3 regions of the Priestia sp. LL-8 genome follow, and region 3 is predicted to be linked to each of the others. Evidence: predicted binding sites of a transcription regulator. Region 3 holds the regulator's gene; each other region holds the start of a gene.
The links. The regulator Rex, encoded in region 3, represses fermentation and respiration genes when NADH is low (regulators of the CRP and FNR family bind a similar motif). The targets are predictions, from matches to a motif close to TTGTGAAATATTTCACAA.

Region 1: the regulator Rex is predicted to act here: its motif matches at 7,190-7,207, upstream of U9R83_RS12995 (DUF1641 domain-containing protein).
Region 2: the regulator Rex is predicted to act here: its motif matches at 3,016-3,033, upstream of U9R83_RS09175 (ubiquinol oxidase subunit II).

Annotation. Positions count from the first base shown of each region.
Region 1 is NZ_JAZAQH010000001.1:2,552,019-2,562,402, reverse strand. It holds gene U9R83_RS13020 (MFS transporter) at 1-1,046, shown strand, start outside; gene U9R83_RS13015 (M20 family metallopeptidase) at 1,070-2,521, shown strand; gene U9R83_RS13010 (NAD-dependent malic enzyme) at 2,729-4,432, shown strand; gene U9R83_RS13005 (AEC family transporter) at 4,445-5,401, shown strand; gene U9R83_RS13000 (NAD(P)/FAD-dependent oxidoreductase) at 5,447-6,625, opposite strand; gene U9R83_RS12995 (DUF1641 domain-containing protein) at 6,659-7,111, opposite strand; gene U9R83_RS12990 (hypothetical protein) at 7,541-7,957, shown strand; gene U9R83_RS12985 (ammonium transporter) at 7,954-9,237, shown strand; gene U9R83_RS12980 (IDEAL domain-containing protein) at 9,370-9,567, shown strand; gene U9R83_RS12975 (hypothetical protein) at 9,812-10,015, shown strand; gene brnQ (branched-chain amino acid transport system II carrier protein) at 10,055-10,384, opposite strand, start outside.
Region 2 is NZ_JAZAQH010000001.1:1,803,408-1,813,791, reverse strand. It holds gene qoxB (cytochrome aa3 quinol oxidase subunit I) at 1-1,887, opposite strand, end outside; gene U9R83_RS09175 (ubiquinol oxidase subunit II) at 1,889-2,827, opposite strand; gene U9R83_RS09170 (TetR/AcrR family transcriptional regulator) at 3,254-4,147, opposite strand; gene U9R83_RS09165 (cytochrome P450 family protein) at 4,361-5,614, shown strand; gene U9R83_RS09160 (cytochrome P450) at 5,736-6,968, shown strand; gene U9R83_RS09155 (hypothetical protein) at 7,171-7,635, opposite strand; gene U9R83_RS09150 (CBS domain-containing protein) at 7,852-8,274, shown strand; gene U9R83_RS09145 (hypothetical protein) at 8,340-8,465, shown strand; gene U9R83_RS09140 (aldose epimerase family protein) at 8,528-9,583, opposite strand; gene U9R83_RS09135 (DinB family protein) at 9,773-10,297, opposite strand.
Region 3 is NZ_JAZAQH010000001.1:218,594-228,977, reverse strand. It holds gene U9R83_RS01340 (transglutaminase TgpA family protein) at 1-867, opposite strand, end outside; gene U9R83_RS01335 (DUF58 domain-containing protein) at 864-2,054, opposite strand; gene U9R83_RS01330 (AAA family ATPase) at 2,065-3,015, opposite strand; gene groL (chaperonin GroEL) at 3,174-4,805, opposite strand; gene groES (co-chaperone GroES) at 4,873-5,157, opposite strand; gene U9R83_RS01315 (CPBP family intramembrane glutamic endopeptidase) at 5,457-6,185, shown strand; gene U9R83_RS01310 (YdiK family protein) at 6,182-6,409, shown strand; gene tatC (twin-arginine translocase subunit TatC) at 6,436-7,191, opposite strand; gene tatA (twin-arginine translocase TatA/TatE family subunit) at 7,207-7,392, opposite strand; gene U9R83_RS01295 (redox-sensing transcriptional repressor Rex) at 7,446-8,084, opposite strand; gene U9R83_RS01290 (ABC-F family ATP-binding cassette domain-containing protein) at 8,543-10,384, shown strand, end outside.

The sequences.
Region 1 (10,384 bases), 2.3 Mb from region 3:
TGATGCAAATACCTGGTGGGTGGCTAGCAGACCGCTTTGGATTTAAAAAAGTCATTACAATTGCCGTGCTTTTATGGTCTTTGTTTACGGTTTTTACTGGAATGGCCTGGTCTTTTGCTTCTATTATTATCATTCGCTTTTTATTTGGTTTAGGGGAAGGGAGTTATTTTCCATCCGCATCGAAAGGAATCGCAGGGTGGTTTCCTCAGCAAGAACGCAGTAGAGCCATGTCCTTTTTGTTATCGTCAGGTACGATTATGGGCGTGGTTACACCGATTCTAGCGACGCAGTTGATGCAAACAATAAGCTGGAGAAGTATCTTTTATATCATAGGAGCCATCGGGCTTGTTATTACAGTTCTGTTTGTTTTTTTACTAAAAGAAAAGCAGCAGGGGGAAAAAAGAGAGGCTTCTGCTATTCCTGCTAAGCAGATGACATTAAAAGAAATTATCAAAACCCCGATGATTTGGAATTTATTTATTGCATATTTCAGTATTTACGCTATTAACTGGGGGCTCATGTCGTGGATGCCTACATATTTAGCCGAAGTAAGACATTTGAATTTAACGGACATCGGTTTTCTTTCCGCTATCCCAGCATTTGTAGGCATTATAGGAATGTTTGTTAGCGGCTTTATTTTAGACAAGCTTCCAGAAGGAAAAGACAAGACGATAGCAGCGGTTTTTGGTTTACTGATGGGCGTTTTTCTTTGCTTAATGGCTATTTCACCTAGCGTAGGCATGTTTATCGTTTTTCAAAGCGCAGTAACTTTACTGTTTTCATTTAATGTGATTTTAATCGCTTCAGCTCCTTTAAAAATGTTGCCTGAATCAGTGGTCGGTTCAGCAAATGGTTTTATTAATACAGGGGCTCAAGCAGCCGGCGTATTAACACCAATGCTTATTGGTTTTTTAGTACAATCGTTTGGCGGGTCGTATAATGCAGCGTTTGCTTTATTAATTATCTGCGCTCTTGTCTGTGCTATTTCGTTGTTTTCGATTCGACCTGCAAAAGTGGTAGTGAACGCACAAAATGCTGTTAAATAATGAGGGAAAAAGGAGAGTGTCTCATGGATATTGTCAAAAAAGTCGAACAACTTATTGAACAAAAGCGACACGAGCTAACTCAAATCAGTGATCAAATATGGGAATATGCAGAAACGAGGTTTGAAGAGTATAAGTCGGCACAGCTAATTTGCGACATGTTAGAAAAAGAAGAGTTTACGCTTCGTACACATATTGCTAACCTTGAAACAGGTTTTATTGGAAGTTACGGGCACGGTTATCCGATTATCGCTATTCTTGGTGAATATGATGCGCTTACCGGGCTGAGTCAAAAAGATAAGTGTGCAGTAGCAGATCCAGTCAAAAAAAATGGAAATGGCCATGGGTGTGGACATAACCTACTTGGCGTAGGCTCACTAGCAGCTGCGCTTGCAGTCAAAGAATACTTAAAAGAAAAAAATGTTCCGGGAACCGTTCGATACTATGGATGTCCAGCTGAAGAAAGTGGATACGGAAAGACGTATATGGTACGAGAAGGATTTTTCCAAGATGTAGACATCGCGTTTTCGTGGCATCCGGCTACCGTTAATGGTGTCATGCATACGTCATCGAATGCGGTTATGCAAGCAACTTTTAAATTTAAAGGAAGAAGCAGTCATGCAGCTGCTAGTCCTCACCTTGGCAGAAGCGCTTTAGACGCTGTAGAGTTGATGAATATTGGTGTGAATTATATGCGTGAACATATGATAGATGAAGCGCGCGTACACTATGCCATTACAAACAGCGGAGGCATTTCTCCTAATGTTGTTCAAGCAGAAGCGGAAGTCATGTACTTAATTCGTGCTCCGAAGCCATCTCAAGTAAAAGAACTTTATGAACGGGTTGTGAAAATTGCAAAGGGAGCGGCTTTAATGACTGAAACACAAATGGAACAGGAAATTCAAGGAGCCTGTGCTAATCTAATTCCAAATCAAACAATGGAGCAGCTGATGCATAAGCAAATGATGCAGATAAATTTGGCTGAAGTGAAACAAGAAGACATGGCTTTCGCCAAAGCTATTTACGAGTCTACATCCGCTGAAGACAAAGAAGCAGCAAAAAAACAAGTCGGTTCACTGCTAGACAGAGCTTTAGCAAATCATCCAGTCTTCAACCAAATTGCTCCTATGTCTAAAAATGTTTCCTTCATGACGGGATCAACCGATGTCGCAGACGTTAGCTGGAATGTTCCCACTGCACAGTGCGTGACCGCAACGTGGGCTTATGCTACGCCGTTTCATACATGGCAAGCTGTTGCTCAAGGGAAAACAGAGTATGCTCACGATGCGATGTTGTTAGCTGGAAAAGCCATTGCGGCTACGGCGATTGAAATGATAGAAAATCAAGAGCTGATTAGTCAAGCGAAACAAGAGCTAGAGGATAGGCTAGAAGGGGAAAGCTATGAATGTCTTGTGCCTTCACATATACAGCCACCTAATTACTCAGAAAGTGAGCACGAAGACTATAGTGTGGTATAAAAAATGAGGCTGGGAAAAAAGTGTGTTAGTTCAAGGGGAATCCGAACGATGAATCGTTCGGATTTTTTCAATATGACGGTGAACGTAGATTAGATTGATGTAGTTATGTCTCAATCTCTTTTTGTTTTTATTAAAAATAAATGGTTAAAAATATGTCTCTTTGCTGAACCTAACCCTATCTAATTGTTTAGGAAAAGAGGTAAAAACATGAGAGCATATAAAATAGAAAAAGATGGTTCAATTTCAACTTCACTAAAAGGAAAATCAGTTTTATCCACTTCTTATTTAAACAAAGGTTCTGCTTTTACTGAAGAAGAAAGACAAGACCTTCATCTGCAGGGGCTTCTTCCTCCGACGGTCTTAACGTTAGAAGAACAGGCAAAAAGAGCATATGAGCAGTTCAAAAAAGCACCGAATGATCTTCAAAAAAATAATTCGTTGAATGATCTACATAATCGGAACGTCGTGTTGTTTTATCGTTTATTAACCGATCATTTAAGTGAAATGCTTCCCATTATTTACACGCCTACTGTAGGTCAATCCATTCAAGAATACAGCCATGAATACCACCGTCCTGACGGCTTATATTTATCCGTAAATGAAGCGGATCGATTAAGTGAGGCGATTGAAAATTTAGGGCTCGACAGCGAAGATATTGATTTGCTTGTAGTCACGGATTCAGAAAGTATTCTAGGCATTGGGGACTGGGGTGTAGGAGGGATAAATATTGCAGTGGGAAAGTTAGCGGTCTACACAGCTGCAGCAGGAATTGACCCAAGCCGCGTACTGCCTGTTGTTCTTGACATGGGGACCAATAACAAAAAGCTTCTTGAAGATCCTTTGTATTTAGGAAATCGTCATGAACGAGTAAAAGGAGAAGACTATAATCGTTTTATCGCTCAATTTGTAAAAGAAATAACGGCCAAGTTTCCTAAAGCGCTTCTTCATTGGGAGGATCTTGGTAATATTAACGCGCGTCACATTATGAAAGAATATGGCGATAAAATTTTAACATTTAATGATGATATTCAAGGAACGGGAGTAATTACTCTTGCAGCCGTTTTAACAGCGGTTCGTATTACAGGAACGCCTTTAAAAGATCAGCGAGTTGTTGTATTTGGACCAGGATCTGCTGGAATTGGGAATGCCGATCGTATTCATAGTGCGATGATGCTTGAAGGGCTATCTGAAGAAGAAGCGTATGATCGTTTTTGGGCATATGATTACAGGGGTCTGTTAACCGAAGACATGGAAGATTTAGCTCCTTTTCAACAGCCTTACGTTCGCCAAAATGAAGAGATTAAAGAATGGGAAAAAGACGATGAAAATAAAATTTCACTGTTGGAGCTTGTGAAACAAGTGAAACCTACCATTTTAATTGGAACGTCAGGCGTCACGGATGCTTTTACCGAAGAAATCATTAAAGAAATGGCCAAACATGTAGAGCGCCCCGTTATCATGCCGCTTTCCAACCCAACTAAACTTGCTGAAGCTGTTCCGGAAAATATTATAAAATGGACGGAAGGAAAAGCGCTTATTGCAACGGGAAGTCCATTTGAACCCGTTGAATATAACGGGCATACTTATGAAATCGGACAGGCTAATAATGCATTTGTGTTTCCGGGTCTTGGTTTAGGTGCAATTGTGGTTCGCGCTCAAAAGTTTACTGAATCTATGTTTGCAGAAGCAGCCAATGCAGTAGCGCGTATAGCAGAAACAGATACAAAGGGAGATACGCTTCTCCCAAATATTAAAGATCTTCAAAAAGTATCAAAGGCGGTTGCTGTGGCAGTTGCCGATGCTGCTGTAAAAGCTAACGTAGCAACTGTTACCGAAAAAAATGTAACTAAACTTGTAGAAGAAGCGGTATGGCAGCCTGTTTATAAACCTGTTAAGGCAAGAAATGAATGAGGTGAATGATAAATGAGCATAGGTCAAATTTTTCTCATTCTCGCGCCTATCTTTTTTGTCATTTTGCTTGGTTATTTAGCAGGGCGCTTTAAAAAATTTGACAAGCAAACGTCTAAGGGGCTTAACACATTAGTAACGAAGTTTGCGCTTCCTGCACACTTATTTGTAGGTGTGACGACAACGCCAAGAAAAACACTCATAGATGAATGGCCGTTTTTAGTTGCGCTGATTTTAGGCATCGTCGGGTTTTATCTCATTATATTGCTCATCGTGAAGTATGCAGGGAAGCATACGCTAACTTCTTCTTCTATGTTTGCTCTAAACTCAGCTCAGCCAACGTTTGCTTTTATGGGCATTCCGGTACTTGGAGGCTTGTTTGGTGCAGGTGCAGTAGCGATTCCAATTGCCATCACAGGAATCGTGGTGAACGCGATTTTAGATCCGCTGGCAACGATTTTGGGAACCGTTGGCCAAAGGGGACGAAAAGAAGGGGAAGAGAAAACAAGTTTATTCAAAGTAACGGTTCATTCTATTTTGCATGGTCTATCTGAGCCTTTGGCATGTGTCCCGTTAATTGGAGTGATTTTAACGCTTTGCGGCTTTCAGTCACCTAAACTGTTACAGGATATGCTTGATCAAATTGGAAGTATCACATCCGGAGCAGCTTTGTTTGCAGTAGGAGTAACGATTGGAATTGGAAAAATTAACTTCAGTAAAGGCGCGCTTGGGATCGCTGTCTTAAAAGTAGCGGTTCAACCGATCGTTATGCTCGGAATTGCAGTATGGATAGGGCTGTCTTCAGATGAAGTGACAAAAGCTATTTTACTGGTAGCTTTTCCTGGGTCTGCTGTAGCTGCCATGATTGCTTTGAGGTTTGAAAGCTTGGAAAACGAAACGGCATCTGCTTTTGTCATTAGTGCTATTTTATCGCTGGTTACGCTGCCGCTTCTTATTTCTTGGCTTATGTAAATAAAAAAACGAAAGAGGAGAATTCCTCTTTCGCTTTAAGACGGATTAATAAGCTAATGCGAATAATCCTTTGATATGAGATAAGTAACGAACGTTACTTGCTTCTTTCATAAGTGATGCTGGTAAACCTTTTAATTGCGTTTTGTTTCCGCCGATTGTACCAATTGCATCTTTGCGTCCAAGACTTCCTAGTGTACCAGAGAAGACAGGAACGAATGATTCCATTGCTCCGCCGCGAATAGCTACTGCTAAGTTCACGCCTACAACTTCACCCATTTGCCAAGCTAATTGAGCAGTAGGTGGGTAAGGGCGACCTTCTGGACCCATTACAACCGCTGAGTCACCAGCAAGGAATACATCTTTATGAGATGTAGATTGTAAGAATTCATTTACAAGTGCACGACCGCGGTTTACTTCGATACCTGAGTTAGCAACTACAGAGTTACCTTGAACTCCGCCAGTCCATACCATTGTTTTTGTTTCGATTTTGCTGCCGTCTTTAAGTTCAACAGTTGTAGCATCCATTTTTGTTACAGGTGTACCAGTAACGAATGTAACGCCACGTTTTGTTAAACTTGATTGAGCGCGCTCTACTAATTCAGCAGGGAAGCCTGGAAGAACTGTAGGAGCTGCTTCTACACAGTATAGAGAAATTTCTTTTGGATCAACACCGTGTTTTAGACATAGGCTTGGCATTAAGTCAGCGTATTCACCAACAAGTTCGATACCTGTTAATCCGCCACCGCCAACTACGATTGTACCGTCAGCTTTATTTTTTGTTTTGCTGTATTCAGCGATACAAGCTTCTACGTGTGCACGTAAACGGTTTGCATCATTTACTGATTTAAGAACGAAGCTGTGCTCTTCTAAACCAGGGATACCGAAGTAAGCAGTTTCACTACCTAAAGCTGTAACAAGGTAGTCGTAGCTTAATTTTGTACCATCTTCAAGAGATACTTCACGTTGATCTGGTGAGATTTCTTTTACCGTTGCAATTTTTAAATCAACGTTGTAGTTTTTAAGTAATTTATCAAGTGGTAAAGCTACCGCTTGTTCAGAAACGCCGCCTACAGCTAGACGGTGTAATTCTGTAATGATTTGGTGAGTAGCAAAACGGTTCACTACTGTAATTTTTGCTTCATCCGCACTTAGGTGTTGGCGAGCTGTCATTGCAGTTAATAAACCACCGTAACCGCCGCCTAAAATTAAAATATGTTTTGACATAGTCGATCCTCCGTCCACACTTTTTAATGAAAATTATTTTTGTTTTTCGTTTGTAATGTCTAAATACGCTTGTGCAAAGCGGAATAGTTTTTGAGCTTGTGGATCTTTAAGCATGCGTAATAAACCGAATAAACCGATTGAGTTAGAAGCATTTGCTTCTGCACGATCGTTTGCTTCGATTGCAGTAGCTGCAAGACCTTTTACTGTTCCTTCTACCGGCTCGATAAATTCTTTTACTCCACCAAGTAGATCTTCTTTTAATACGTCGTCAGTTAATAATGATTGCGCAACGTCGTAAGTTTTTGTAAGCACCGTTACCATTTCAGATAATTTTGGTAAATTATCTACAAGAACAGTAAGAGCTTCTTGTACTTCAGGCTTTAACAATTGATCTAACACATCCGCTTGACCTTTGTTAACTGCCGCTTCTGTTTGTACAGCAGCATTTTCCTCTGCAGCTGATTTTTGAATAGTTGATTGAGACATGAAAAGTCCTCCTTTGCTGGATACTGTTGCATATGTAGTTCCTAGTTATCTGCTAGACTTTCAAACTACATTGTGAAGTTGTGAAATCTTGCACATAATTCTATTTTAATTTTAATACGAGATAAAATCAACTCATTTCGTTGAAAAAATAAGTGAAGAACCTCGTAACCCTTTGTTTAATAAAAGTTTATAAGAAATAAAGCGAATAATTGCCTAGGTAAATAAAATTAAAATAGGGAACTAACATAATTCCTCTTCCTACGATAAAACAAATAACGTCATATTTCAACACATACGAACTTAATATTCTATAAGTAGTAAAAAGATAGGGCGCATTTACTATTTAAAGAGTTTTCAAAAAATTACATTGACTTACTATAGTGTTCTACATATAATCTAAATATAACATCTTATGTAAGGAGATATAACATGGTTATAGTGGATGAACTTTATCATAATGTGGTCATTACATTGCCTCAATTAAAACTAATTGAATTTATAATGAAGTTAAAAGAAGCTAAAGCACAAGAAATAGAAGATATAAAAATGAAAATTAGTAAATACGAAGAGAAGAAACGTGCTGAAGAAGCTTGGTATCAATCACTATCACCGTTTCGTAAATTTTTTACCGGGCGTCCTTTAAGTCAGCATCAAGCGGTCGAGTATATGGTATACGTAAAGGAACGCTTTAAAAAAATTGATCACCTTAAAGCACAAATGCGAGAACTTCATGAAGTTCTTGAATTAATAAAAGCGGAAAATGAAGAAACAAGTGAAATTACGCTTTCGCCTGCTATTGTACAAGAAATAAAACGACTAAAAAGCAGTGGAGGCGCGGAGATATGAGTGTTAATGAACTAAGTTTAGGTATAAATACGACGTGGGTTGTGTTAACAGCCGCGATGATTTTGTTAATGGAAGGCGGCTTTGCCTTGCTAGAGGCAGGGTTTGTCCGCTATAAAAATAGCGTGAATATTATTATGAAAGTATTCGCTGATATTACAATAGGAACGCTTTGTTTCTATTTAATTGGGTTTGGATTAATGTACGGAGATGATTTAGGTGGAGTTGTCGGTAAAAGCGGTTTTGCGCTCTCAGGTAATTTATCGCACCTTGACATTCCAATTGGGCTTGAAACGTTTTGGCTGTTTCAATGTGCGTTTGTGATTGCAGTCATCTCGATCGTTTCTGGAGCGGTAGCAGAACGAATTAATTTCCGTGCATACCTTTTATATGCCATTTTAATGACTACATTTATTTATCCTATAGCCGGCCACTGGATTTGGGGAGGCGGATGGATTAGTAAGCTAGGAATGCTTGATTTTGCCGGTTCGGCAGTTATTCATGCGCTAGGCGGTTTTTCAGCTTTAGCAGCTGCAATAATGATTGGACCAAGAAAAGGGAAATTTACGCAGAATGGAATTAGTTCCGTTTCTCTTCCAAGCAATTTGCCGCTTGCCTCAGTTGGTGCTTTTTTATTATGGTTTGGATGGTTCGGGTTTAATGCAGGAAGTACGCTAAGTGCCACTGACGTTAGAATTGGTCACATTGCTATTGTCACAATGTTATCAGCAGCAGCAGGCGGAGCAGCTACTTTATTTTATACTTTATTTCGCTACAACCGTTCAGATGCACCTTCTGTGATAAATGGATCGCTTGCCGGACTGGTTGGCATTACGGCCGGGTGCGCTTTTGTTAACACACCATCTGCTATTTTTATTGGAGCTGTATCTGGCTTATTAATGATGGCAGCTACAAACTGGCTCGAAGCACGTCAAATCGACGATCCTGTAGGAGCTTTTCCTGTACACGCTGCTTCGGGAATATGGGGCACGTTGGCTGTGGGCTTGTTTTCTACAGACGGCGGTGTGTTTACAGGAGGGGGCTGGACGTTACTTGGCGTTCAACTTCTTGGATTAATGGCTCTATGCGCTTGGGGATTTGTTACGACGTGGATAGGGTTAAAGGTTATTTCCTTGGTGGTTCCGCTTCGGTCTACGGAAGAAGAAGAAGAAGTGGGCTTAGATATCAGCTACCACGGTATCATGGCAGCTCATCAAGCTCCTGAATTTATTGAATATGAAAACTACTATGCGGAAGTAAAAGAAAAAGCCGCAGATTCGTAATAAAAGGCCGCGCTTTATAACAAAAGGGCGGCCTTTTGTTATAAAAAAATAGATTTAAAATACTTGGTTTAAATGATTGAAAAGTCAGAATATTTGTGTTATATTATAAAAAAGCCAAGGAGTTGATTTCTTATGAAAAAGAATTTACTTAATTCACCGCAAAAATCCAACGGAAAGGTGCTTGATGCATTATTCGCTGAGATGATTTTAGACAAGGCGATTGCAGAATTTCGTAAAGCACAGCTAAAAGAAGAAATCGACCGCACGCTATTGATGAAAAATAAAGAAGAGTTTTTAAAACTCTCATCAGAACTTAAACAAATTTCTTAATTACTTACTATACTTCACACACCATCTAAAATAGATGGTGTGTTTTATTTTTGAGACCTACTAAAAGGAATTAATTAGTAATAATTATGGACCTCCATGTACGCTTAATGAGTTTACAGGGTCTCGAAACGGGGAAACTGTTCCAGAGTTCAAATTTGATAACTATTATCCACCAGCAAATGGATTTATTCCATACAATGACACCACTTTCACAAAAGAAGTTTCTAGAGAGGCTGTTGAAGAAGTGTTTTTTGTAGCTCCGTATGCTATTTATCAAAATGAAACGTTTGGAGTATCAGATGCTTCTAATAGTCGAGTGCTTCTGACCACATCTGAAGAAGAAAAAGCTGATAAACATCATTTTCAACGAACGGATAAATATCTATATGAAAAACGTGTGTTAAAGGAAGAAGTGAAGTTAACGGAGAAAAAAACTCCTTATTTATAAAACGCCACAATAAAAAGAGGATGCAAATGCATCCTCTTTTTATTTAATCAATTTTCTTGAAGTGTTTCTGTTCGTATTATCATTTGTACGAAGGAAGGTAATGCCAAGACCGATTAATCCTCCTACAATAGCAGGAACTACCCAGCCGAGACCCACTCCATACATAGGTAGAATCGATGTAAACAGATCGTTTACTGCCGCGATTTTGAATCCAGCAGCATTTAAGCCATCAAACAAACTAACGATAAACGTGAAAAGAAGGCTTACTTGGTAAACTTCTGAACGTCCTTTAAATAAAGGATGTAAGAATGTCAAAGCAATTAACACTATAGCTAACGGATAAATAGCTGTTAAGACTGGAACTGAAAT
Region 2 (10,384 bases), 1.6 Mb from region 3:
ACGGGCTAGTAAACAAGCTCCTACTCCTGTCAAACCGAATATCGCTACCCATACCCAGTGGAACGTTAAGCCAAAACCAGCAATGAACCAGAAAACCGACATGATAAATGGAATACCTGAATTCTTAGGCATATGAATTGGAGAAAAAGCCGCTCCTTCCTTCGCTTTTCTCTTTTTTCTTTCTTCTTTTATCGTCCACCACGCATCTTGCCCGGTTACTGTTGGAATCACTGCAAAATTGTAGTGCGGCGGCGGTGAAGGAATGGACCATTCTAATGTACGGCCATTCCAAGGATCTCCTGTTACATCTCGTTCTCCGTACTTAATGCTATGAAGAATCTGCCATGCTTGAAAGATAAACCCTATGCCCATGAAGAAGGCTCCCACTGTAGAGATAACGTTCAACGGTCCCCATCCCATGTCAAAATCGTACGTATAAATACGGCGTGTCATTCCCATAAATCCTAATGCATATTGAGGCATGAAGCATACGTAAAAACCAATATTCCACGTCCAAAACGCCCATTTACCAAGACGGTCATTTAGTTTAAAGCCAAACATTTTTGGCCACCAATAGTACAAACCTGCAAAAAAGCCGAATACAACGCCTCCGATTAATACTTGGTGAAAGTGTGCAACTAAAAAATAGCTATTATGATACTGATAGTCTGCGGGAGCTGCTGAAAGCATAACACCGGTTGCTCCTCCTACAACAAAGCACGGGATAAAAGCAATTGTCCATAGCATTGGCTGAGTCATTTGAATACGGCCGCGGAACATCGTAAATAACCAGTTAAACACTTTAACACCCGTTGGAATTCCGATAGCCATCGTCGTAATAGCAAAAAACACATTCACATTAGCCCCTGCACCCATCGTAAAGAAATGATGTACCCATGTAAAATACGATAGAACGCTAATAATCATCATTGAAAAAACCATAGATTTATAGCCAAATATCTTCTTTTGAGAAAACGTTGCAACGATTTCAGAAAAAATGCCGAATGCAGGAAGTACAACGATATACACTTCAGGATGTCCCCACATCCAAATTAAGTTAATGTACATCATTGGATTTCCTCCGCCGGTCATGGTAAATAAGTGTCCGTCAAAGAAGCGGTCAATAAACAATAAAGCAAGCGTTACGGTTAATACAGGAAACGCGAAAATGATAATAATACAGCTTGCTAGAACAGACCATGTAAATAGCGGCATATGCATAAGTTTCATACCGGGCGCACGCATTTTTAAAATGGTCATAATGAAATTAATTCCAGAAGCCAAGCTGCCAATACCTGATATTTGAATGCCCCAAATATAAAAATCTTGACCTGGTCCAGGACTGAACTGCATGCCAGAAAGCGGCGGATAACTTAGCCACCCTGCATCTGGCGAGCCTCCGATTACAAACGACAAATTGAAAAGCATGGCGCCAAAGAAAAATAGCCAAAAGCTTACCGCGTTTAAAAAAGGATAGGCGACATCTCTTGCTCCAATTTGAAGCGGCACAACGATATTAAAGAAAGCAAACATAAGCGGCATTGCCATAAATAGAATCATAATGGTTCCGTGCGTAGTGAAAATTTCATTGTAATGATTAGAATCTAGAAAATGCCACTGGGGAAATGCTAGCTGCATACGCATTAATAATGCATCTACTCCGCCTCGAAACAGCATTAACAATGAAGAAAGCATATACATGATTCCAATTTTTTTATGATCCACCGATGTGAGCCACTCACGCCATAGCCACTTCCACTTTTTAAGATACGTAAGAACAAAAATAATACCGGCTAGTGTTAACAAAATGGCGACATCTGCTCCGTAAATCATCGGCTCCCCTGTCACAAAAAAATGAGATGAAAAATCTTTTAATTTGTCTAACAACTTAGTTTCCTCCTTCCTGGTGCTCGTGCTGTGTATGTGCTTGTTCATCAGAAGCCACATTCATGGTCTTCATATCTTCATTTTTCATATGGTGATGCTGACTATAATATTGACCACCATTTTTAATGACAATTTCTTGGAACAAACCTTTAGGAATGGTAGAATACGATTTCTCCAAAGAAAGACCTTGTTTGGCAAGACTGTTATAATCAGCTTTTGTCAAAGCTGGTGCTGTTTCTTTTACTTGTTTTACCCACTGATTAAATTCTTTTGTCGATGTAGATTTAACTTTAAAGTTCATATGGGCGAACCCTTCACCCGTAAAATTAGCCCCTGAACCAAAATATTCTCCCTTGTGATCAGCTTGCAGCCAAAGCCCCATGGCCATTCCCGGCATGGTATATAATTGTCCTCCCAACTCCGGTACCCAAAAAGAATTCATAGGTGCATCTGACGTTAGCACGAATTGAACAGGCACATTCTTTGGAATTTCTACATAGTTGACTGTCGCAATATCTTGATCCGGATATTGAAATAGCCATTTCCAGTCAAGGGATGTTACTTCAATTGTTAGCGGCTTTACATCTTTTTTCGGCGGATCTACTAATTCATAAGTCGTCTTGGCCGTAGCGAAACCTAAAATGCCGATAATAATAATGGGGATGCCCCACCAAATAAATTCAAGACGCTTGCTATCGTCCCAGTCTGGTCGATACGGAGCCTTGTTTCCAGGCTTATCACGGTAGCGTAAAACGATATACACAAGCAGACCTAAAACAGGAATAACAACAATTGTGCATAAAATTATGGAAAAAATAATTAACTGGTATTCTTTTTGAGCCACCGCCCCCTGCGGATTTAAAATCAAATAACGACTATCACAACCTGCTAGAAAAATTGTAATGAATACGAAGAGAATGATTAACTTGCCAATATGCATTGATTTTTGCTTTCTCACCTAAGCTCAGGCTCCCTTCCTTTAAATCTCTGTACATAATAATGGTATATAAACGTTCATATTAGAGATGCATCCCAACGGATCAAAGAGCTAAAAACCTCCTAACATATTGAAGTTTGTCATGACATATTACTTACTCCTAAAAAATTATCATGTTGTATGTTTAAAAGGTGTGATATTTCTCACACTTGAAGCGATTTTTATCTAGTTTAAATGGCTTTACCATAATTTCGTCACATATTTGGTTAAATGTGGTGTGAAATGCCTTGCTCCTGGCGGGTAGATTCTTATAAAAGCAAAAAGCTCTTCCAGTTATTATTAACTGGAAGAGCTTTTTATAAGTAATAGTAGAAGTGGCGAGCTTCAAATCCTTATGAATTTGTTTACTTGATCTGCTGAAATATCCAATCAATCATTTTTTGTTAAGAGAGTTACGACTTCCTTATATTCCTCTAACTCTTTGGTCTGTGCGAGAGTATTGATTTTCTCTAGCGATAAAAGAGAGCTCTGAATGATAAATGTGCGAGGCTCCGTATCATTTTGCAGTAATTCATCAGATATAAACGTAACAAATTCCAGACTCTTCTTTTGTTCCTCTTCGTTTGTTATTTTATTTTCAATCACCCGTTTTAACTTCGCGGTTACGCGCGTAAGCTCAGTCGAAAAATGACTTTCTGTTTTTTCATTAAATACCGCAGAGTAAACGGAAGGATTAAATAACTGTTCTTTTTGTTCTGCTACTTCGATTACGATTTCCTCTATACGCTTCATACAATAACGGACAATTTGTTCAATAGGCAATGGATAGTTCAGCGCTTTGTTCATTTTAAACATATTGTTAAGCATTCCTTCTAGCAGCACAGCTCCATCGAATAAATAAGGAGAAGTCTTAGATGGGAAAATCTGCTGAAAACGTTCATATATCCAGTTGAATGTTGCAGCTTTTAATTCCTCTACATATTGAAATGTTTTAACTTCATTTAAAACGAGTGTACTTTCAATCATTTCAGGAATTTTGTTTTGCTCTGCAAAGTTCAGCATAAAAATTATCTGTTCTTCAAATACCTTCTGATTATCCCCTCTATATTCAATGGCTACTTTTTCTCTTTGTAGAATAAGTGATTCTTGCAAAGACGAAAGTAATGAGAGAAGCAGTTCGCTTTTAGATGAAAAATATTTATAAAATGTTCCTTTTGAAATACCGCTTCTTTCTAATATATCTTGTACCGAAGTGTCTACGTATCCTTTTTCCATAAAAAGCTGGTGTGTATGCCCTAAAACATCGAGCTGTTTTTGATTCATTGCTGCTACTCCTCTGTTTACAATTTACTTTTTAATTAGTATAACTTATCTGCCTTTTCCTAAGTGAATTTTATCCTTTTTCCTTGATAAACAAGTAAAAATAATTATATACTATTAGTACATTTTTATACCAGTTGTATAAAAATGTACTAATAGTATACCTGTAAAAAAAGCTATATCCGGCTACAACTATATGGAGAAAGGAATGTTTTTGTGAAAAACCTAGATAAAACCGTAGAAGATAAGGAAGTTTTAGACTTATTTAGTGGTAAGAGCCGCGAAAATCCATTTGTGTTATTTTCGAAAATGCGGAAGATGGGAGCTGTTATTCCTATTCCTTCTCCGATGGAAGAAATAAAAACGCAGGCGTGGGTTGTGACTCGTATGGAAGAGGCTATGCAAGTTCTAAAAGGTCATCATCATTTTACGGTAGACCAAAGTTCTATTAACACACCTCATGATACACGAAAACATAAAGCTGATGAGTCTGATCCCCCTACATTTTTTGGCGGACAATCGATGCTTTCTGTTGATGATCCAGATCACCGGCGCCTACGCAAGCTTGTATCAAAAGCATTTACTCCAAGATATATGGAAAGCTTACGTCCGCGTGTACAAGAAATAGCCGATGAGTTACTCGATGAAGTACAGGACAAAGGAAAAATGGATCTTGTTAAAGACTACGCCTATCCGTTACCCATCAACGTTATTTCTGACATGCTCGGTGTTCCGAAAGAAGATAAAGAAAAAATTCACGGTTGGTCTGCTGCTATTGCAAAAGGGCTGAGCTTAGGGAGAAGAGATCCTGGGGTGGATAAACAAATAAAAGCTTTTGGAACGTACACCATGCAGCTAGTAGATGCTAAGCGTAAGCATCCTGCCGACGACTTAACAAGTCAGTTAGTCGCGATTGAAGAAGGAGGAGATCGCTTGAGTGAAGGGGAATTGCTTTCAATGATTACGTTATTAATTTTTGCGGGTCATGAGACTACCTCAAATTTAATTGCGACCGGATCTTTAATGTTATTTGATCATCCTGAACAGCTGGAAAAAATTAAAGCCGACCCTGCTTTAGTAACTTCAGCTGTTGAAGAATTGCTTCGTTTTAACGGGCCAGCCACTATTTCAGGACCTCGTTATGCCACCAAAGATCTTGAATTGGGCGGTCAGCAGATTAAAAAAGGCGACATGGTAATTCCTGTATTAAAGTCAGCGAATCGTGATGAGCAGCAGTTTATAGATTCAGAGGAACTTGATATTACGCGTACTATCAAGAGGCACTTGGCCTTTGGTCATGGTATTCATATGTGCTTAGGAGCTCCGCTGGCTCGTATAGAAGCAGATATTGCTTTTTCTACCTTACTAAGACGTATGCCTAATATGCGCCTTTCCATTCCTCGGGAAGAAGTAAACTTACATTTTACACTAAGCTCACAAGGAGTAACTTCCTTACCCGTTATCTTTTAAAATATCTAAAAAGTACAATTCGATAAAATAATTATTGATCTAGCAAGTGACAGCTGCTTAGCTATGTAGCTGGTAGATTTTGAACCTATACCTACCTATTCTAAAGGAGGAATAAGATCATATGAACAAAGAAGTCATTCCCGTTACAGACATTCCAAAATTCCAATCACGTGCAGAAGAGTTTTTCCCTATCCAATGGTATAAAGAAATGTTGAACAACTCCCCTGTTTATTTTCATGAAGAAACAAACACATGGAATGTATTCCAATACGAACATGTTAAACAAGTCTTGAGCAACTACGAATTTTTTTCAAGCGATGGACAAAGAACCACTATTTTTGTTGGAGATAATAGTAAGAAAAAAAGCACAACTCCAATTACCAATCTTACAAACTTAGATCCTCCTGACCACCGGAAAGCACGGTCTTTGCTTGCTGCAGCCTTTACTCCTCGAAGTTTAAAGAACTGGGAACCGCGAATCAAGCAAATTGCAGCAGACCTTGTAGAAGCGATACAAAAGAATTCAACTATTAATATTGTTGAAAATTTATCTTCTCCTTTTCCTAGTTTAGTTATAGCAGATCTATTCGGCGTACCGGTAAAAGACCGATATCAGTTCAAGAAATGGGTAGATATTTTGTTTCAGCCTTATGACCAAGAAAGATTAGAAGAGATCCAACAAGAAAAGCAACGTGCAGGAGCTGAATATTTTCAATACATCTACCCGATTGTCGTTGAAAAGCGCTCCAACCTTTCTGATGATATTATCTCAGACTTAATTCAAGCGGAAGTTGATGGTGAAACATTCACAGATGAAGAAATTGTGCACGCTACCATGCTGCTTTTAGGTGCAGGAGTTGAAACCACCAGTCACGCCATTGCAAATATGTTTTATTCTTTCTTATATGACGACAAGTCGTTATACAGCGAGCTGAGAAACAATAGAGAATTAGCTCCAAAAGCAGTAGAAGAAATGCTTCGATATCGGTTTCATATCTCCAGACGAGATCGCACGGTTAAACAAGATAACGAGTTATTAGGCATTAAACTAAAAAAAGGAGATGTCGTTATTGCGTGGATGAGTGCATGTAATATGGATAAAAATATGTTTGAAAACCCTTTTTCTGTAGATATTCACCGTCCAACTAATAAAAAACACTTAACATTCGGAAACGGACCTCATTTTTGTTTGGGCGCCCCTCTTGCCCGGCTTGAAATGAAAATTATATTAGAAGCATTTTTAGAGACATTTTCTCACATCGAACCGTTTGAAGATTTTGAATTGGAATCGCATTTAACAGCTTCAGCTACCGGTCAATCTTTAACGTATTTGCCCATGACCGTGTACAGATAAAGTTTATATATATGACAAAAAAGAGAAACGTGAAAGAGATTGGTCTTCTCCCTCACGTTTCTCTTTTTGTTATTTAGCTATTTATTGGACTTTTAGTATCTCTGCTAAGTATTTATGTACTACACTTGAAGGCCTTTAATACCATTTAAGATTGGCAGTAAGCGAAACTTAAATGCCGAGGAGCTCATTAACGAACTATCAGCTATTTTCTTCTCTGCCCTAATACATCTTCTATAAAAGACTGATACAAATAATTAATAAGAGCAGTCGCAATCGAAATCACAAAAAGTTGGAAACGCGTCATGTTGACCATTTTGTATACCTTTAGTTTTTCTGCCAGACTGGTCAAAGGGTAAGCAAATAGATAGTCAAATAGGACGTTAATTAACAAATATTTTTTGAAATTCCCATAGGTCAGCTTGAATACCCAAAAATTAGCTATAAAAAACGGTCCAAATATAAAAGAAACGTCGCTTGAAAGTTTAGGGAAAAGAGGTTTCCTTACTTTCCACCATGTAAAGCTTTTAGATAACTCACTGATAAAAGCAATAACTAATGAACTAAATGTCAAAACAGGTAGGTATCTTTTAAAGACAAATTTATCAACTTTTACTATAGACAGCCAAGGCAATAAAAGTACTGCCAACAGCGTTAACTTTCCTTTCATTATGTACCCAACTCCTGCCGTTACGAAAATGTAAGCTAAATCATATTCTCTTTAGTTTGTGTAATAGGCTCTTTTTTATGTGTTTATTACACTGCGTTAGTTCTTTTATTCGCCTTTTATTACAAGATTTTTTGCTTTCAGGAAATTATTGATTCTCATATTCTGCATGTGCATGGAGAAAATACGAAGGTGAATGTTTAAAGGGAGGAATTAAAAATGACCACAGTACGTGAAGTTATGACTCAAGATGTGAAAGCTTGTGCACCGCACGACCCAGTAACAGCAGCTGCAAAATTAATGCGTGATATTAATTGTGGCTCTGTGCCGGTGTGTCAAGAAAATCGAGTAATGGGAATGATCACAGACCGTGATATCGTGTTAAATTGCGTGGCGGATGGAAAAGATTGCAACACTGTGCATTGCCATGATTGTATGACTAAAGATGTGATTACTTGTTCTCCGGATACGGATATTCATGAATGTGCACGTATGATGGCAGATCATCAAATTCGCCGCATTATTGTAGTGGAGAATAATAATATGGTTGGAATCTGTGCAATCGGCGACCTTGCGACAGTGAACGTATATGTTGATGAAGCCGGTGCAGCATTAAGCGAGATTTCTAATCAAGTTCATTAAAATTTTTTAGCATATAAATCCTTAATGCTTGTACAAAATAACCCTGTCTGCAAGGAGGTGCTAATATGCCAAATTTAAACGATAACAAATTTAAAAAGATTCAGTCTGAGAGTCAAAAGCAAGGAAAGTCTCAAGAAGAATATGCGGCTGAACTTGACGCTAATCGTGCAAAAAGCCAAAAGAAAAAGTAACAATAAAAAAGGATTACAATCGGCAGAGGTTCGGTTGTAATCCTTTTTATCATCCCGTTTTGTTATAGGCTGCGATCAGTTATAAATGTATAGTGAGTAGATGCTTCATACTTCTCACCAGGCTTTAATACACAAGAAGGAAAATGCTTATGATGAATAGCGTCTGGTAAACCTTGTGTTTCCAGGCAAACGCCAAGATATTTCTCTGAGTGAACCCCTCTAATTTCGAATTCTTCGTCTAGATGATTTCCCGTATAGAGAACAACTGAAGGCTGATCCGTTTTGACTTCTATTTTGCGACCGCTTGCTGGATCAAATAATGACATCTGATTTTCAGTTTCTGCTTCTAAAAGAAATGGATGATCGTATCCTTTACCAACTAATACATTTTGCGGATGTGTGGATTCCACTCCTTCCTTGAGACTATGTCCTTCTCTAAAATCAAATGGGGTATCTGTGACACTTATCGTTTCTCCAGTAGGTAAAAGATCATCATTCAGCTCTAAGAATTCGTTACTTTTCAGCTTTAAAACATGATCTAAGACCGTTTCTTTTAGATTTCCGCTTAAATTGAAATACGTATGATTTGTTAAATTGATAAGAGTGTCTTGATCTGTTGTTCCCTCATAAGAAATATGAAACTCATTTTTATTAGTCAACGTATACGTAACTTTCACTTCAAGATTGCCAGGGTACCCTTCTTCTCCGTCTTTACTTACATATGTAAATTCAACACCTACGTGATCACTTGCATCAATTGTTTTGGCATTCCATATTTTGTGACTAAATCCTTCTGATCCGCCATGCAAATGGTTGTTTCCTTCATTTCTCTCTAGACGATAGGTTTCATCATTAAGCTGAAACTCTGCTCCCCCTATACGTCCTGCTACGCGTCCGACCACAGCTCCGAAATAAGGAGAATACTGTTGGTATTCTTCTATTGAATCAAATCCCAATACAACACTTTCAATCTTCCCTTCAGAATCCGGCATTTCAATATTTGATATCACACATCCATAGTCAAGGCAGGTGATTTTAAGCCCTTCATCATTTAACAAGGTATAAGCATGTACAGCTTGATTGTTTAGTTCGCCAAATTTCTCAAAATTAACTTTCATTTTTAATCATTCCAATCCTCTTTTTATTCGTAAATTGCTTAACGGACCCTACATGTTATAAACATGGGATATGTTCATATAGTTCCCTCTGCAATCCTTCCTGAATCTTCATTATTCTCATTTTATTGTAATCGTGTACATTTCCTAATTCAAGCTTGAATGATAAAGGCTTGCTACTGTTTGTCATTGCTATTTCTTTAGTATTCCTAAGTATTCTTCCCAAGGTCCTACATCTTCTCTGTATCGTTCTGCCATTACTCGAACAATTTGCGCAATATGCGTTAAATCGTGAGCAACCCAAGTCGAGAGCAACTCTCTGACTTTTACTTCCCCAAACTCCGGATGTTCTCCTCTCACTTCAAGATGCTTTTCATCCTTAACTAGCAGCTTTAGTTGTTGTAAATTCTGCATTCTTATCATGTTGAATTCAAGAAGCTTTTCTTCAATAGAACTAGTAGATTCCTTGTTTAAATGAGCATAGCGGTCAAACGGAGGAAAAGCTCCCTCATTTTCTTCTTGAAGAATAAATTCTAGCCTTGGTATCCAATTGTTTTTTTCTGCTTCTATTAAATGTTCTATGACTTCGGAGGTATTCCACGTTCCTTCTCCTTCATTGCATTGCAGCCACCCTGCAGATAGCCCCGACAAAAGTTTTTCAAGCATTTGTGGGGTATGCTCAAGTATTTCGACCGCTTCTTTTAAATTAAAATTCATGTAAATTCCCCTTTCGACAAATATGACTTTCAACGTAATAATAATGAGTTATCAGTTATGTGAAAATTCTTGCTATTATAGTCAATT
Region 3 (10,384 bases):
ATAAACATCCTTCGTTTCAATACGCCAATAGTGCTCATCCTCTACTTTGGCTGTAAACACAACCGTATCATCATTGACAAACGATCCCCCCAATTTGGAATCGTCCATATCATAGCCGATTCGTTGACCGCTTGCAGATTCTCCCTGTCCTTGATTTGTTGTATGCGCTGTGATAAAAGGTACGGGATCTGGCCACTGCGGCCCTGGTTTAGGAGCGAGATAAGCCAGCACAATGACGATAGCTAAAAAGCTGCCTAGAAAAAGAAACGATCGTTTTCTATTTTCTAAACGCTCAGTGCTCGCAGCTTTTATACGTTCAGGATTGATGCGAAGCATAGCTACTAATAAAAACCCAATAATCGTCACACGAATAATAGCAGCTCCCGCATCGTAAGTAGAAAAGGTATCCAACACGGTAATATACAAAATGGTTAAGAAGAAAAAGAAGAAAATTCTTTTTTGATAAAAGATCCAATATCGAATTAAATAAGCCATAATCCAAAGGAGCACAAAAAATAAAGTGCTTCTCATTTCAAATGATAAATTCGCTATATCCCACTCCATGATACTTTGTGCATCTGACTGAAGAATCTCCAAAAGTCTCGGAAGCCAGTCTGAAGAAAAGAAGGCTCCTTGGAAATAGAGATTATGAAGCGAAAACAAAATAAACAACATGCTCCCTAACGTCATCACGATAAACGGTAAGCGAAACGTTAAACACAAAAAACAGTAAGCAACAAACAAGATAAAGTACTGAATTTGATTGGTATCCGTCACTTCATTTAAAGGAAGAAGCCATTCCACTAATAAAAAGAATGCTCCCGCGTACAATAAGATGTTTTTTACATACAAAGCTGATTTATTCACTTATTTCCGCCCTCACTTCCTTTAGATGATAGAGGAAGAGTAATATTAACGACTTCAATCGTTAAAGCAGAAGATTGTATTCCATTTACAATAACCGTCTCTTCGTCACTAAGCCCTGCTCCTTCATTTTTAACGACAATGAGTGAAGCCTTAGCATGAGGGCTCAGCTTAGATTGAATCTGCCCAATAAGAGTCCCTGTAACCTGACTGACTATTACCATAAAAGAATGCTGCTTTTGAATGGCAATACTCTTAAATTCTGTTTCGAATGCTCGGTTGTTAACAGGCTGGGCACGCGCTAAGTGATACAACAGGTTATCAGGCTCACTTTGTTCAGAGGTTTTTTGTGAAAAAAGTGCATTTTCAGCTAAAAGAAAATCGACTTTTTTACGCTTGGTTTCTTCATGAATGAGCATGGATGCCAGAAAGCTCATTCGCTCTTCAAAGTATAGAGAGCTCATAACATCTGCAATGATAATCATACTCCGTTCATGATAATGACCGAACTCTTTAGAAATCAACGTAGCTTTACGAGCCGTCGCCTTCCAATCAATAGATCCTAATCGGTCACCCGGCTGATATTCTCTAATGCCTGTCACTAACGTAGTAGATTGATTCCCCATCGAAACTTCACTTTTTCCTTCTTCTATTCCTGCTAAAAGAAACGGGATATCTATCTCATGGATTTGAGGATACACGACAAACCGCTGGTGCAGCGGATAATATGCCTTCTTTTTTACAATTCCTAATAAATCACTCATTTCAATCGAAATCGTAAAAAATTCATATTCTCCTCTTTCTACAAACGATCTTTCATACGGAATAACAGCGTTTCGTTGAAAAAGCGGATAAATTGTTCTTTCTTCTTGATCTAAAAGGTTACTCTCCTCTTTCACTGCTGCCATATAAACAGGAAAAGACGAGGAGCGTGTAATGTGAATGTCATACGAAAGATGATCTCCAGCGAATCGAGGCTGTAGCTTCACATCACGAGTAACATTCCACTTCTTTAATGGATAAAGCAAAACGGCTGCCGCATATAACCCAAAAGGTAAGAAGCTATAAAATAAAAACCAGCTTACAAAGCCCCCTTGAAACATCGCGTAAGAAAACGTAGCAGCAAAGATGCAGAATAAAACGAACCAGTCTCTACATTTATTCCATATCACTTTTATATACTGTTTCATAAAGTACCTCTTACCTTTTAACAGGTACTTTCGTATCAGCCATAATTTGCTTCATCACATCACTCGCTGTTAAGCCGCTGTACTGGGTATCAGGTCTTAGCGTTAATCGATGTTCACACACATACGAAGCAAGCTCTTGAACATCATCAGGAAGACAGTAGTCTCTTCCCTTCACTAAAGCATATGCTTGAACGGCCTTCATAAAGGAAACCGTTCCACGAGGACTGATACCTAACGAAACATGTGGATGAGAGCGCGTTTTACGAATGATTTCGATGATATAGTGCTTGATCACATCATCTACATAAATACTGCTTACAGTTTTTTGAGCCTGTACTAATTCCGGAATGCTCATGACGGGTTTGACATCCTCAAGATTAACTTGAGTCGATACGCCGTTTAAAATTTGAAGCTCCTCTTCTTGCGTAGGATAACCCATGCTTAATTTGAATAAAAAACGATCCAGCTGCGCTTCTGGCAAATGATAGGTCCCATCAAAATCAACAGGATTTTGAGTAGCCATCACAAAAAAAGGCGCCGGAATTTCCCGGGTGATACCATCGGTTGTTACATGATGCTCAGCCATTGCTTCTAAAAGCGCCGATTGTGTTTTAGGAGAAGTCCTGTTAATCTCATCAGCGAGTACAATGTGGCTCATGATAGGACCTGGACGAAAATGAAATTCCATGTCTTTCGGACTGTAGATAGAAACGCCTGTTACGTCGGATGGCAGCAAATCAGGCGTGAATTGAATTCGTTTAAATTCTGCATCAATTGATTTGGCCAGTGCCTTCACGAGCATCGTTTTCCCCACACCCGGCACATCTTCAAGTAAAATATGCCCCTCTGCAAGCAAAGCAACCAAACTCAACGTAGATACCTGACGTTTTCCAATCACAATTTGATCGATGTTTTCTAATACTTGGTTTAATTTACTATTAATATGATCCAGCTGAATCAATAAAGCTCCCCCTTAAAACTCAGTTAAGCCTTGAGTTTAATAAGTTTTCCAATAAACATAGTACTATCTTAACAAATTTTAAAAAAATCTGAAAATATTAACGCACGCAAAAAAGCGACCAAGTGAGTACTTGGTCGCTTTTTTAGGTAGGGCACTGATTACATCATGCCGCCCATTCCACCCATGCCGCCCATATCAGGCATTGCAGGTGCTCCGCCTTCTTCTGGCTTGTCAGCAACAACTGCTTCAGTTGTTAAGAACATAGCCGCTACAGAAGAAGCATTTTGAAGAGCTGAACGCGTTACTTTTGTTGGGTCAACGATACCAGTGTCTAGCATATTTACCCACTCGCCAGTCGCAGCGTTAAATCCAGTTCCAACTGCTTCGCCTTTTAGACGCTCAACGATTACTGATCCTTCTAAACCAGCGTTGTGAGCGATTTGACGTACAGGCTCTTCAATCGCACGTAATACGATGTTGATACCTGTAGCAGTGTCACCGTCAGCTTCGATGCTTGCTACTTTATTATAGATATTTACTAATGCAGTACCACCACCAGCTACGATACCTTCTTCAACCGCAGCACGCGTAGAGTTTAATGCATCTTCAATACGTAATTTACGTTCTTTTAACTCAGTTTCAGTTGCCGCACCAACTTTAATTACAGCTACGCCACCAGCAAGTTTTGCTAAGCGCTCTTGTAATTTTTCACGGTCAAACTCTGAAGTTGTTTCTTCAAGCTGAGCTTTGATTTGGTTTACGCGTGCTAGGATATCTTCTGCGTTTCCTGCACCGTTTACAACTGTTGTATTTTCTTTTGTTACAACAATTTTAGAAGCGCGACCTAATTGATCGATGCTTGCTGTTTTTAAGTCAAGACCAAGCTCTTCAGTGATTACTTCTCCGCCTGTTAGGATTGCAACATCTTGTAGCATTGCTTTACGACGATCACCAAAACCAGGAGCTTTAACAGCTACAGCTGTAAATGTACCACGAAGTTTGTTCACAACTAATGTTGCTAAAGCTTCGCCTTCTACGTCTTCAGCGATAATTAATAGCGGCTTGCCTTGTTGAACAACTTGCTCTAATACCGGTAAGATTTCTTGAATGTTACCTATTTTTTTGTCTGTGATTAAGATGTAAGGGTCATCTAATACAGCTTCCATTTTATCTGAATCAGTTACCATGTAAGGAGATGCATATCCACGGTCAAACTGCATACCTTCTACCACTTCTAATTCAGTTGTGAAACCTTTTGATTCTTCAAGCGTGATAACGCCGTCGTTACCAACGCGCTCCATTGCTTCAGCAATTAATTGACCTACTTCTTCGTCCGCTGCTGAGATAGCCGCTACTTGAGCAATTGAATCTTTACCTTGAATTGGTTTAGAGATTGCTTTTAGTTCTTCAACCGCTACAGCTACTGCTTTTTCCATACCTTTACGGATACCCATTGGGTTAGCACCAGCCGTTACGTTTTTAAGACCTTCTCTGATCATTGCTTGCGCTAAAACTGTTGCAGTAGTTGTACCGTCACCAGCAACGTCGTTTGTTTTGCTAGCAACTTCGGCTACTAATTTAGCACCCATATTTTCAAATGCGTCTTCTAATTCGATTTCTTTTGCAATTGTTACACCGTCATTTGTAATAAGCGGTGAACCGAATTTCTTTTCCAATACAACGTTACGACCTTTTGGTCCAAGCGTTACTTTTACAGCATTTGCTAATGTATCTACACCACGTAGCATTGCGCGACGTGCTTCTTCGCTAAATTTAATGTCTTTTGCCATGTTCTTTGACCTCCTCAAGATGTTCTTAATAATCTATTTTTTACGTATGATAAGTTTGTGGTTAAAATTAGCCGATTACAGCTAAAATATCGCTTTCGCGTAAAATTAAGTATTCAGTACCTTCGTATTTTACTTCAGTACCCGCATATTTTGAGAAGATGATACGATCGCCCGCAGCTACTTCTAAAGCTACACGCTCACCGCTTTCTAATACTCGGCCTGTACCTACAGCAACAATTTTACCCTCTTGTGGCTTTTCTTTTGCACTGTCCGGTAACACGATACCGCTTGCTGTTTTTTCCTCAGATTTTACAAGTTCAATCACTACGCGATCACCTAATGGCTTTAACAAGTGAAACAACCTCCTCAAATAATATGTTTGCATTTTTATTAGCACTCAACCTCAACGAGTGCTAACACAATTATTATATTAAAACAAAGTGGGTTTTTTTTGCAAGTATTAAACAAAAAAAATTTAAAATTTACAACAACTACATATAATAGTCTTAGATTTCGACGATTTTGAGAAATAAAGCATTCTTTTCTCTGTTCAATAATATGTATGTTACAATACGAGCAAGAAGAAATTACTAACTTTACAGTACTTCTTCGACATATATACATAAAAACCTTTTAAAGGAGTATAGAAGATTGGAAAAACGTTATTGGTATGTTATTCTCACCTACATCCTTATGCAGTTTTCAGGAGTTGTTGGTATACCGCTGTTAAAATTAACAGGAATGTTTGATCAATATCCAGTTCGAACAGCGAATGTCATGCTTTTGACTTATTGGACCATCATCAGCTTTATCCTTGGTTTACTTATTGTCTTACTGCTGCTGCGCCGTGACATGTCCATGCGTATAGAACATGCTGGAAAAACGATTGCTGTTGTCTGGTCAGTCCTTGGGGTGTTTCTCGCTATGGCTGGTCAAGCTGTAGCAGGTATGATTGAGCACGCTCTTGGCATTACCCAAGTATCTGAAAACACACAAAATATTGTTAACCTTGTTAAAGCAACACCGTTCCTTATTGTCGTTACGTCTGTTATTGGACCAATACTAGAAGAGATTATTTTCCGAAAGATTATTTTTGGCTCTCTTCACAAACGATACAATTTCTTTATCTCTGCATTTATTAGTTCCCTTATTTTCGCTGCGGTACACTGGGATTTTAAACATTTACTTGTGTATACAGCTATGGGATTTGTATTTGCATTCCTTTATGCAAGGACGAGACTAATTGTTGTACCTATTATTGCTCACGTTTTGATGAATACAATCGTTATTTTATCTCAAACTATTTTTGCAGATAAAATTATAGAAATGCAAAAACAAGCAGAACAAATGCAGTTTATTTTTGGAGGCATGTTTTTATGAAGAATATCCCTTTAACACGAGGGTTTATTTATATTATTATGGGGATTTTATTCACCTACCTGGCTATTCAAAATGCTCAGGAAACCGTTTGGAACTTCCCCACAATCTTATTTGCACTCGTAGCCGCATTCGATTTCAGGTTTGCGGTTCGCATCTTTATCTTGCACTATAAAATTAAAAAGTTGCAGCAGCAATATAAAAATCAAGATGATTCATCTAAATAAAAAAACCACTGTTTCAGTGGTTTTTTTTACATACTAACATCTTCTCTTTCTTGCTCTGCCCTTGCCTTTAACACTTTGCGATACGAAATGCGGGAAATAATGATGCTGATTTCATACAGTATTAAGAGCGGCACTGTCACCATCATGTGCGAGAGCAATTCCGGTGGTGTAATAAGTGCGGCAATAACTAGCAGTACGAAATAGGCATACTTTCGAATTTGAGATAAAAACATAGGCGTTATAATTCCTAATCGCGTCAAAAACATGACGACGACAGGAAGCTGAAACAACAGGCCAAAAGGCAGTGTGAGCTGCATTAAAAAAGAAAAGTATTCATTAATGCCAATCACTTGGTTTACATTCAGCTCATCGGAAACGCGCGTCATAAAATCAACGACAAATGGAAACAACACAAAATAAGAAAAAGAGACACCGCCGATAAAGAGAAAAATGGAAACAGGAATATATCCAAGCGTTACCTTACGCTCTTTTTCATATAAACCAGGACTAATAAATGCCCAAAGTTGATACAGTGCAACAGGAGCTGCAAGTACACAGCCGATAATAACAGCAAACTGCATATAAATCTTAACTGGGTCTGTTAGCCTAAATGCATTCATCGTTAAATTTTTTGCCTCATCAGCATGCTGTAAATAGACAATAACCTTATCCGCTATAAAAAAGCCGGCAACTGTGGCAATGACAAAGAAAAATAAAACAATTAAAATGCGTTTTCGCAGCTCTCCTATATGATCATATATTGACATTTCTTGTTCGGTCATACTATGATCACCCTTTTACTCTTTGTCATCTACTTGACGCTGTTTATCTTTTTCACGATCATCTGATGCCCCGCTAGCGGCATGCTTAAACTCTCTAAGCGTTTGCCCGACTGATCTTCCTAGCTCCGGTAACCGTTTCGGTCCAAAAATAAGCAGTGCTACAATCGCAATAATAATCCAACTGCCTGCTCCAATCCCCATATTCCCACTCTCCTTATTAATTTAGACTTAAGGAAATCGTAACACAGTCCACCTTATTCAACAGGATAATTTTTCAAAAAATAGACAAGCGACTGTAACTCTACAGCAAGATCAATATGATGCAGTCGAATCTCATCGGGTACGTTTAAGCGTGCAGGAGTGAAGTTTAGAATCCCTTTAATTCCGCAATTCACTAAACGATCGGTAATTTGCTGAGCAACAGTGGCAGGAACGGTTAAAATCGCTACTGAGATGTCATCACTCATATAATCTTCCAATTGGTCAAGGTGATAAACCGGCACGTCGCCCACTTTTGTACCGACTTTATCTTCTATCACATCAAAAGCGCACTCAATTTTGGTGTTATTATTTTTAATAAAATTATAATTTAAAAAGGCCGTTCCTAGATTCCCTACGCCAATCAGTGCTACTTTCGTTACTTCATCTTGGTCTAACGTTTTACGGAAAAATGTAAGTAAATAATTCACATTGTAGCCGTATCCCTTTTTTCCTAATGCTCCAAAGTAAGAAAAGTCCCGACGAATAGTAGCAGAATCCACTTTCACTGCCTCGCTTAACTCCGCTGACGACACACGCTGTTTACCAGAAGCATGCAAGTTTTTCAAAAAACGATAATAAAGCGGCAATCGTTTAGCCGTTGCTTGTGGTATTTTTAATTGTTCAGTGTTCACGTTGTACCCCCTCAGTTCATGTATGTCATTACTAACATTTTCAAGTCATATTGCATTACCTTTCACAAAGCATCAACCGCTTTGAGGTAGCGCTTCCAATTCTCTCTCTTTTCTCTTGTTTTATATATACTCCGCTTCACACCCCGACGGCTTTTGTCTATCCAGCACTACTTAAAGTCGGTAGCTAGAACGAAGTAATTAGCCCTTCAAAGGATTCGTTTGTTAGTCATGACGGGTTTTCTACATCCATCATATATAAGTTCAGAGATGCACTTATCTCTTATTTTAACATAGTATCCTGTATAAAATGTGCAGGTAAAATCATTTTATTTCATGAATCAAAACATTCGCTTCATCATTTGTCCTTGTCCCTCTACAAATTACAAACGCTTGTAGGAAGAACTTGTAGTTGAAAATATGTTAAAATACACTATGGATATACTACTAGAGGTGAAAAAATGATTATTCTACAATTGAACGGTATTACAAAATACTATGGGGCAGAACCCATTTTATCGAATATAAAGTTAGAAGTACAATCAAAAGACCGCATTGCCCTAGTGGGACGAAACGGTGCTGGTAAATCAACTTTATTAAAAATTATTGCTGAGCAGCTTTCTTATGACAGCGGAGAGATTATCAAACCTAAAGGTGTTTCCATTGATTATATGGGACAAGATACAGTTCTTGAGTCAACACTCTCCATATGGGAAGAAATGATGACTGTCTTTGCTCCGTTAAAGAAGATGGAAAAAGAATTACGTACGCTTGAAACGAAGATGGGCGATCCAGATATTTTTAATGATTCAGTTCAATACGAAAAACTAACCAAAGAGTACGATCAGCTTCAAGTAACGTTCAAAGATTTAGGCGGCTATCAATATGAAGCGGATACACGATCTATTCTTCACGGTTTCCGTTTTTCAAACTTTGACTATAGCACCCCTATTTCCTCCTTGAGCGGTGGGCAAAAAACGCGCTTGGCTCTTGCAAAACTGCTTTTAACAAAGCCAGACTTGCTTATTCTCGATGAGCCTACCAACCACTTAGATATTGAAACTTTAGCATGGCTGGAACAGTTTCTGCAAGGGTATGAAGGAGCTATTTTAATTGTTTCACACGATCGTTACTTCCTTGATAAAGTCGTAAATCAAGTGTATGAAGTCACACAAAAAACAACGGTGAAGTACACGGGCAACTACTCTAAATACCTCGTACAAAAAGCCGAGCGCTATGAAAAAGAGTTGCGTCAGTACGAAAAGCAGCAAGATGAAGTCGCAAAACTGAATGATTTTATTCAGCGAAACATCGCCCGCGCATCGACTACAAAACGTGCGCAAAGCAGACGTAAACAGCTCGATCGAATGGAGTTAATAAACCGACCTAATGAAGGTGAAAAATCAGCTAGTTTTTCGTTTGAAATTGAGCGTCAAAGCGGAAATGAAGTCTTAAATCTCGAAAACGTGTCTATTGGATATGATGAAAACAAATATGTCGTGCAAGAGGCAAACCTTCGAATTAAAAAAGGTGAAAGCCTTGCGTTGGTTGGCCCTAATGGAGTTGGGAAATCAACTTTATTAAAAGGTATTGTGGATAAGCTAAGCTTCAAGACTGGAACCATTTCTTTTGGCTCAAACGTAATGGTTGGTTATTACGACCAAGAGCAAGCCAATTTAACGTCTAATAAAACCGTTTTAAATGAGCTTTGGGATGACTACCCATCCAAACCTGAAAAAGAAATTCGTACAGCGCTTGGAAATTTTCTCTTTTCAGGTGATGATGTACTGAAAATCGTTTCCACGCTTAGCGGTGGTGAAAAAGCACGTTTGGCTCTTGCGAAGCTCATGCTTCAAAAGGCTAACTTCTTAATTTTAGATGAACCTACTAACCATCTTGATTTAGATAGCAAACAAGTACTGGAGAATGCGTTAATTGATTACCCGGGGACTCTATTATTTGTTTCACATGACCGTTATTTTATTAATCGTATTGCAAACAAAATAGCCGAGCTATCTCCTGAAGGGGTAGAAGAGTTTCTTGGAGATTATGACTATTATGTAGAAAAGAAAGCAGAAATAGAAGAAATCAAAGAATTAGAAAATGTAAAAGCAAACGAAGAACGTACGGTAAAAGTAGATAAACAGTCTTATAAACAAGATAAAGAACAAAAGAAATTGATGAGGCAGCGAACACGCCGCATTGAAGAAATTGAAACTGAAGTAAACAAATTAGAAGCCGCACAAGCGGCGAATGAAGAACTTCTTTGTGACCCTGAAATTTATCAAAATCACGAGGAAGTA